Regions from separate parts of the Comamonas aquatilis genome, predicted to be linked through region 1. Evidence: predicted binding sites of a transcription regulator. Region 1 holds the regulator's gene; the other holds the start of a gene.
The links. The regulator FNR, encoded in region 1, switches genes on or off when oxygen is low (the NO sensors DNR and NnrR bind a similar motif). The targets are predictions, from matches to a motif close to TTGATNNNNATCAA.
Positions count from the first base shown of each region.

Region 1 (4,556 bases):
CGGCCGCCAGACGGCCACCGGGCGCACTGACCCAGGGCTGCACACACTGCCAGGCAAAACGCCCTGCACTCTCAAGCCATGCCGGCTGCCTGGCCTGCACCATCAAAGCCAGACCCCAGGCCATGACGGCCACATGGGACAGAGCCCATAGGGGCTGCAGCGCCGTGCTTTGATTGGTCAGCCAGGAAAGGCTTTCCATGGCCACGGCCGCTGTGGCGCCCAGAGCCGAGTAGCCTGCAATACGCCCTAGATGAAATGACACAAGCGCCAACCATGGACGGCTTTGCTTGCCATGAAAGTGCAGCACTTGTGACGGGCTGCCGTCAGTACGGCTGTCGGTCCTGCTGCCAGTGACCGCACTGCAGGGCGCAGCACACATGACAAGGCAATGGGACCCACCCACGAGTCCCATGATCAAAGCAGTCCAGAGCAGCGAAATCAACATGCCCTAGATGATCCTGGAAAAACGCGCACGGTTTCGGTCCGCCTGCAAATACCGATCAAACAACATGGCAACTCCGCGCACAAAGAACCAGCCCAGCGGCGTGACCTTGAAGCCTTCGTCGCTGAGCACCAGCAGCCCGTTGGCCTGCATTTCCTTCAAAGCTTGCAACTCGGACGCGAAATATTCCCGAAAATTCAGCAGCCAGGCTTGCTCCATGGGCTCGAACAGCACCTCCCCCTGGCACATGATGGACATGATGACGGCCCGGCGCGCCATGTCATCGCGCGAAAGCGCCAGTCCTCGAACCACGGGTAGCATGCCGGCATCCAACGCGTCGTAGTACTCCTCCAGGGTTTTGGCGTTCTGGCTGTAGCTCGCACCCACCTTGCCGATGGCCGATACACCCAGCGCAATCAGATCGCAATCGGGCTGCGTGCTATAGCCCTGGAAATTGCGGTGCAGGCGCCCCTGCCGCTTGGCAATCGCCAGGGAATCATCGGGCAGGGCAAAGTGATCCATGCCCACATAGACATAACCCCCGTCCATAAAGGCATCAATGGCTCCCGAAAGCATATTGAGCTTGTCCTGGCCCATGGGCAAATCGGCAGACTCGATGCGACGCTGGGGCTTGAACCGCTCGGGCAGATGGGCATAGGCATACAGGGCGATGCGATCCGGGCGCAGCTCGTTGACCTGGGTCAGCGTGCGTGCAAACGACTGCGGGGTTTGCTTGGGCAGACCGTAAATCAGGTCCACATTGATGGAAGCAAAGCCCAGTTCACGCGCCTTTTGCACCAGGGCAAAAACCTGTTCGGCAGGTTGTTCACGGTGCACGGCTTTCTGTACCGCGGGGTCGAAATCCTGAACCCCGAAGCTCAGGCGATTGAAGCCCAGCTCCTTGAGTACGGCCAGGCGCTCATTCGTCACGGTGCGCGGATCTACTTCTATCGAGTACTCCCCACCCGCTTCGAGCTTGAAATGCTCACGCATCAAATCCATGAGCCGGGCCAGCTCGGCATCGGAGAAAAACGTGGGCGTGCCGCCGCCCAGATGCAGCTGGCTGACCGCCTGTCCCTTGCCGCAGTGCTCGGTGTGCAAGGCCACTTCACGCGCAAGATAGTCAAGATACTGGGTCGCTTTCTCGTGGTGCTTGGTCACGATCTTGTTGCAGGCACAGTAGTAGCACAGCGACTCGCAAAACGGCACATGCACATAAAGCGACAGCGGCAGCGCCCTCGCTGCACAGTGGGTCTTGCGTTGCTGGAGCGCCAGGATGTAATCCTCGGTGCCGAAAGCCTCTACAAAACGGTCGGCTGTTGGAAATGATGTGTAGCGTGGTCCAGGAACATCAAATCGACTCAGTAGTTCGGGCGTAACAGCGGTCATAACGTGAATGTCAGGATGCGCTCACATTGGCGGATGACAGCTTGTTTCCTGATGGGCAGGATTTCTGGCAACTGCAACCGCAATGAACTCGCACACATTGATTGAAGGAATGATTGCAATGTGCCCCAAGCCAAACACATCAGCCTTGATGGATATCAAGAAATGCCAAGGCAACAGCTGCGACAATTTGATCCATCTCATCACTCACCAAGAGGTCACAGATAGTCCAGGCCCACCGGCTTGCACCATCCCTGCTTACCCATGAATCTTCAGACCATCAAAGCAAGCTGCTCCAACTGCAATCTGCGCGAACTGTGCATGCCCATGGGCCTGGACGATGAACAGATGGAGCGTATTGATGAGATCGTGGCGACACGCCGCAAAGTCAAACGCGGTGGTCTGCTGTTTCGCAATGGCGAAGGTTTCACTTCGCTGTATGCCATTCGCACCGGCTTTTTCAAGACCTGCGTCGCCACCGAGGACGGCCGCGATCAGGTGACCGGCTTTCAGATGGCGGGCGAGATCATAGGCCTTGACGGTATCGTCAACGACCACCACACCTGCGACGCGGTGGCACTGGAAGATGCCGAGGTCTGCGTGATGCCGTTTGACAAGCTCGAGCAGCTCTCGCGCGAAGTCACCGCCTTGCAAAATCACGTGCACAAAGTCATGAGCCGCGAGATTGTGCGCGAACACGGCGTGATGCTGCTGCTGGGCAGCATGCGCGCCGAAGAGCGGCTGGCCGCCTTTGTGCTCAATCTGGTGCAGCGCCTGTCTGCCCGCGGCTTTTCCAAGTCGGAGCTGGTGCTGCGTATGACCCGTGAGGAAATCGGCAGCTATCTGGGCCTGAAGCTGGAAACCGTGAGCCGCACTTTCTCCAAGTTTGCCGAAGAAGGCATTGTGGAAGTCAAGCAACGCCATCTGCGCATTCTGGATACGGAGGCGCTCAAACGCATCGTCAACAGTCAGCAGTGCCACGACTAAGGCTCACCCCGCTTCACAATAAAAAGCCCGCTTCCATGGACGCGGGCTTTTTTCATGAAAGCGACTTACTCCACCAGCGGCGCGGAAACAATGCCGTGATTGAGCTCCTGCGCGGAGCGCGAAAGCAAACAGGTGATGTAGCTTGAAAAAAGGGTCACGCCCCAGAACACAAAGAACGCCAGCGTGTAGACAGCGTTGCGCGACCAGCCCACAGGGGCAATATCGCCGGGATCGACAAAAGCAAAAACCACCATCTCCATGATTGCCGCCGCCAGAAAGGCCGGCCAGGCAATCCACTTCCAGCGTTGAGCGAGCATGCTGCGTCTCCTTGGGCTGTGTCATCGGTGCAAAACATTTTGCACAAGCAGCCATGGAATGCGCCCCCGCAAACCCTTGGATTGCCGCAAACAGCGGGCAAGCCTCGGGAGAATTACTATTTATTTAATAGCTATCAGCACTTTGTGCATATGGACTAGAGGCCAAAATGCTTTGAATTTACCGAAAAACAAGCGTTTAGCGGTCCGTGGGGTGGTCCTTGGCCGGGGTAGCGGCGTGATTGCGACCTGTCACGGCAGGCGCCAGACTTTTTTGAGACTCTTCCAGACGCTTGTTGATCTCGATACCGTGCTGATAGTAGTCCGGGTCAATGACGGGATCGGGCGCACTGATGGCGATATAGGCGGTCACAAAACCGGCCACCACCACAATGGCCGGGCCGGCGACAACCAGCCAGACATGAGGAAACTTCCACCAGGGCTTGCCGTCTTCGGCATGAACCGGCTTGACAGCGCGCCCGGCAGGGGCAGAAACAGGGCTAGAAGACATGACAAAACCTCTTTGATCAATCTGCCACAAGCGCCTGCGAGGCGGCTGCGGCATTCACATTGTTAACGCGGCACCAGAAACACGGCTTTTTCAGACGTGCGCCCTGCCCCGGCAGTCACGGCATCCACATTGAAGTACACGGTATGCGAGCCCGGTGCTGCCGATCCATAGGGAATCTGCAGACCCACGGGCACGCCGCGCGTCTCCGCCGGCCCGACCACCACCTCATCTTCAAGCACCACCTCCAGGCCATCCAGTCCCGTGGCAGTGATGCGATAGCGCTGCTCCTGCTCGGTGGCATTCATGATCTGCAGGCGGTAGACATTCTCCAGCTTGCCGCCGGCCACAATGCGCGACAGCGAGGCGCGGTCACGAATCACATTGAGCTTGAGCGGCTCGCGCAGGATCAGACTGGCAATCATGGCCGCGCTCAAGCCCAGCAGCACCACCGTGTAAATCAGCACCCGCGGCCGAAATACTCTGCGGATGATCTGCGCCTGCTTCCAGGCCCTGGCGATGGCATTTTGCGTGCTCATGCGTATCAGGCCGCGCGCATAGCCCATCTTGTCCATCACGGAGTTGCAGGCATCGATGCACAGCCCGCAGCCAATGCACTCGTATTGCAGACCGTTGCGGATATCGATACCCACGGGGCAGACCTGTACGCACAGCTTGCAGTCAATGCAGTCGCCCAGACCCTGGGCCTTGGCATCCACCTGCTTGGTACGGGGGGCGCGCGGCTCGCCGCGCTGGCCGTCGTAGCTGACGATCATGGTGTCCTTGTCGAACATGGCGCTCTGAAAGCGCGCATAAGGGCACATGTATTTGCAGACCTGCTCGCGCATATAGCCCGCATTGCCATAGGTAGCAAAACCGTAGAACAGAACCCAGAAGATCTGCCAGTTGCCTTGCAGTT
Region 1 covers NZ_CBCSIW010000013.1:37,890-42,445, forward strand. Annotated here, with positions in the region: gene ACNAZA_RS15010 (sulfite exporter TauE/SafE family protein) at 1-445, opposite strand, end outside; gene hemN (oxygen-independent coproporphyrinogen III oxidase) at 449-1,831, opposite strand; gene fnr (fumarate/nitrate reduction transcriptional regulator Fnr) at 2,093-2,815, shown strand; gene ACNAZA_RS15025 (hypothetical protein) at 2,881-3,132, opposite strand; gene ACNAZA_RS15030 (FixH family protein) at 3,329-3,640, opposite strand; gene ccoG (cytochrome c oxidase accessory protein CcoG) at 3,703-4,556, opposite strand, start outside.

Region 2 (4,556 bases), on a different contig from region 1:
GCGCGACAACCGCGAATACCAGCTCTACGAGCTGACGACCAAGGACGGCGTCAGCGGCCTGCAGCCCCAGGCCACGGTGCGCTACAAAGGCGTGCCCGTGGGCAAGGTGGTGCGCATCGGCTTTGACCCGCAGATTCCCGGCAATGTGCTGATACGCATTGCGGTGGGCGAAAACACGCCGGTCACTCCCAATACCTTCGCCCAGCTGGGCTATCAAGGCGTGACGGGGCTGGCCCATATCCAGCTCGACGACGGCAAACCCTCGGCGCATGCGCTCAAGCCCGGCCCCAGCGGCTTGCCGCGCCTGTTCATGCGCTCTTCGCCACTCAATATGCTGGCCGACCAGGGGCCGGTGCTGCTTGAGCGGGTGGATGAGATTTCACGCCGCCTGAACTCCATGTTGGGCGAAGACAACCAGCAGCGCGTGAGCGCGGCACTGGAGAATATCGCCACAGCGGCGGGCGGCGTCACGGAGCTGGCGACCACTCTGAACAAGGCCGCTGCAGGCTTTCCGCAAATCACCGCCGACGCGCACCAGACGCTGCAATCCCTGAGCAAGGCCAGCGATGCGGCCACCGGCGTGGCCACCGAGCTGCAGCAGACGGTGCGCAGGGTCAATGCGCCTGACGGGCCGCTGCAGCAGATCGCCCAGGGCACGCAGGCGCTGACACAGGCTGCCGAGAGCATGGGTCGGGGCACGCTGCCACGGGTGAACAATGCTGCAGACGAAGTCTCCCGCGCCGCCCGCAATATCAGCAATGTGGCCAGCCGCTTCAACGACAACCCGCAAGCCGTGATCTACGGCGCCGGCGCTGGCATGCCCGGACCCGGCGAGCCCGGCTTTGCTGCACCAGCCGCCAGCCGCTGAATCAGGAACAAGGAATCGTGATGGCATTGCAAAACACTTCAATCTTCGGTCGTCGGATGCTGGGCGCTTTCGGCGCGGCTGGTCTGGTGCTGGCGCTGGCCGCCTGCTCCGGCCTGCCCACGGCTCCCATCCAGCCCGTGCGCTACGACCTGGGGCTGGCCGATCTGGGCGCTCAGCAGCCTGCCAGTGCGGCCGCACCCGCGACGGCGCTGACGCCGCTGGTGCTGGCAGAGGTCCAGACTCCGGGCTTGCCCGACGGCACGACGGCCATGTTCTACCGCCTGAACTATGCGGACAGCCAGCAACTGCGCGCCTATCAGAATGCGCGTTGGGGCCTGTCACCGGCCCAGATGATGGAGCAGCGCCTACGCATGCGTCTGGGTCAGGAGCGCCCCATCCTCACCGAAAAAGACAATGTCAGCGCCACGGTGAGCGACAAGCGCACGATTGGCGTGCTGCGCGTGGAGATCGATGAGTTCAGCCAGGTGTTCGACAGTGCGCAGACCAGCCAGGCCGTGGTGCGCTTGCGTGCCAGCCTGATAGGCCGGACCAGCGGCGGCGCGGGCAATGCCTTGCTGGGCCAGAAGGTTTTTACGGCCCAGACGCCGGCCGCCTCCAACGATGCAGCGGGCGGCGCCCAGGCCATGGCCCGCAGCGTGGACGATGTCACCGCCCAGGTCAGCCGGTGGTTGCAGGGCTACGGGCGCTGAGCGGCATCGTACTTTTCGATCAAGCCCTGCCATGCAGGGCTTTTTTGATTCGTTTCGGTCACGGCGCGCGGCTTTGCTGATGTGGGTCAATGGCCGCCGGGCCGGTATTTCCTAAGCTGCGATGAACTGCCAACCGCAACGCAAAGGAATCGCTATGGCCAGCCTGGAATGGACGCCCGCTCTCGTTTTGGACCTGCCTGTCATGGATGCCGTGCATGAGGAGTTCGTGACCTTGCTGGCGCAGGTGGAGGCGGTCGACGATGCGCGGCTGCCGGCGCTGTGGGAGGCGCTGATCGCGCATACCCAGCACCACTTCGATCAGGAAGACCGCTGGATGCAGACCACGGGCTTTGCCACGGGCAACTGCCATAGCCAGCAGCACAAGGTGGTGCTGGCCGTCATGCGCGAAGGCGCGGTCAAGGGCGCGCAAGGCGATCTGGCAAGCATCCGCCACATGGCGGCCGAGCTGGGCCCCTGGTTCAGCCATCATGCGCAAAACATGGATGCGGCCCTGGCCCTGCATATGCGCAGCACGGGCTTTGATCCCGTCACGGGACAGCTGTTGACGCCTGAAGCCCTGCCTGCGGAACCGATCACCGGCTGTGGCGGAGCCTGCGGCAGCGCAGAACGCCAGGCAGCGCATACCGCATAAACAAGCACGCCCCCTTGCAGGAGGCGGTGTAGCAGCTCAGGGGTAGATCGCCGGTGAGGCCAGGATGGGGAAGATCTTGATCAGGCCGCCGGCCATCACCTCGATCGCCAGGGCGGCCAGAATCAGGCCCATCAGTCGGGTCATCACGTTGATGCCGGTCTTGCCCAGCACGCGGGCAATCGGGTCGGCCAGCGAAAAGCAGATCACCACGGCCAGCGCCACCACCACGCCATAGCCCACCAGCGAGATATGCTGCCAGACGGTGCGGGCCTGGTCGGCATAGATCACCACCGTGGACATGGCGGCCGGTCCGGTCAGTAGCGGAATGGTCAGCGGCACGACGGCAATGCTGTTGCCCATGGCGGCTTTTTCCACGCCGGCCTCCAGCGTGGAGTTGTTCGGCCGCTCTTCGGCCGGGCGCGCGTTGAGCATATTCATGGCGCTGAGCAGCAGCAGCAGGCCGCCGCCCACCTGAAAGCTTTGCAGCGAGATATTGAAGAACTGCAGGATTTGCAGACCCAGCAAGGCGCAGACGGCAATCACGCAAAACGCGGCAAAGGCGGCGGTGCGAATGGTCTGCCGGCGCTGCTGCGGACTCAGGCCCTCGGTGTAGTGGATGAAGAACGGAACAATGGCCAGCGGGTTGATGATGGCGACCAGCGTAATCAGCGGCTTGAGATCCATTAGAGATTGCCTCCGGAAATTTCGATCAGACTGCCTGTGGTGTAGTGTGAGCCATCGCCCATCAGCCACACGATCGCATCGGCCACCTCCTGGGCGGTGCCGCCGCGTTGCATGGGAATATTCGGGGCCAGGCGCTGCACGCGATCCGGCTGGCCGCCACTGGCGTGGATGTCGGTCTCTATCAGCCCCGGGCGCACGGCGTTCACGCGTATGCCTTCGGCGGCCACCTCCTTGGCCAGGCCCAGGGTCAGCACATCTACCGCACCCTTGGAGGCAGCGTAGTCCACGTACTGGCCTGGCGCACCCAGGCGCGCCGCAATGCTGGAGACGTTGACGATGGCCCCCCCACGGCCGCCGCGCCGGATGCTCATGCGCAGCACGGCCTCGCGGGCGCAGACAAAAGCGCCCACGGTGTTGACGCGGAACATGCGCTCCAGCCGCTGCAGGCTGTACTCGGCCACGGTCTGGGCCACATCCACCACGCCGGCGTTGTTGACCAGGGCGTCAAGGCTGTCAAAACGTTCGTCGAGTGCGCCAAACAGCTTGAGCACCTGGGCCTCCTCGCCCACATCGGCCTGCACGGCATGGGCGTTGGCGCCCAGTGCACGCGCCTGGGCCACCACGGCCTCGGCCGCCGCCTGCTGGCTCTGGTAGCTGATCAGCACATCCCAGCCTTGTGCTGCGGCCAGCAAGGCGGTGGCCGCTCCTATGCCGCGGCTGCCGCCGGTGATGAGGGCAACTTTTCGTCGGGAGGCTTTGCTCTCCATGAACACTCCTGTGAAAAAATGGCCGGATCGCCGGCGTGCAGCAGCCATTACAGCACCCAGCTTGCCGACATGGGTGAAACAGGCTGCGAACGCACGCCGGGCGTGCGACTTGTGCAACGAAAAGAGGAGCTTGATATGGGTAGTTTTGTGGAATTGACAGCCGTGGATGGCGCAAAAACGCCGGCTTACGTGGCTCTGCCGGAAGGCCAGCCGCGTGGCGCCATCGTTGTGCTGCAAGAGATTTTTGGCGTGAACAGCCATATCCGCTCGGTGGCCGACCGCTATGCCGCCGAGGGCTATGTTGCTGTGGCGCCCGCCATGTTTGCCCGTGTGCAAGCCGATGTGGACCTGGGCTACACCGAAGCCGATATGCAGCAGGGCTTTGCCCTCAAGGGTGCGGTGGAGGCCTTGCCCGCTCCCGGCGTACTGCGCGATGTGGAAGCGGCTGTGGCCCATGCGGCCACGCTGGTGCCTGGCGGCAAGATTGGCGTGGTGGGTTTTTGCTGGGGCGGTCTGATGACCTGGCGCTCGGCCTGCGAGCTCGCCAGCATCTCGGCGGCGGTCTGCTATTACGGCGGCGGCATGACGAGCGAGCTGGAAGCCAGCCGCCAGGCGCTGTGCCCGGTGCTGGCCCACTTCGGCACGCTGGACCACTACATCTCCCTGGAGTCGGTGCAAGCTTTCAAGCAAGCCCAGCCCAAGGTAGAGGTCCATGTCTACGAGGCCGATCATGGTTTCAATTGCGATCTACGCGGTTCCTACAACGCCGCTGCCGCCGCCCAGGCCAAGGAGCGTACGCTGGCCTTTTTTGCCCGGCACCTGGGCTGATGCCAGCCGGCCATAGCTGGTAACAACCATAGCGCCTTGCCCATCAT
Region 2 covers NZ_CBCSIW010000006.1:64,004-68,559, forward strand. Annotated here, with positions in the region: gene ACNAZA_RS09940 (MlaD family protein) at 1-868, shown strand, start outside; gene ACNAZA_RS09945 (ABC-type transport auxiliary lipoprotein family protein) at 889-1,578, shown strand; gene ACNAZA_RS09950 (hemerythrin domain-containing protein) at 1,733-2,230, shown strand; gene ACNAZA_RS09955 (MarC family protein) at 2,267-2,914, opposite strand; gene ACNAZA_RS09960 (SDR family oxidoreductase) at 2,914-3,681, opposite strand; gene ACNAZA_RS09965 (dienelactone hydrolase family protein) at 3,817-4,509, shown strand.
Region 2: ACNAZA_RS09950 (hemerythrin domain-containing protein) is a predicted target of FNR. The motif match lies at 1,655-1,668, and genes of this name have one in related genera.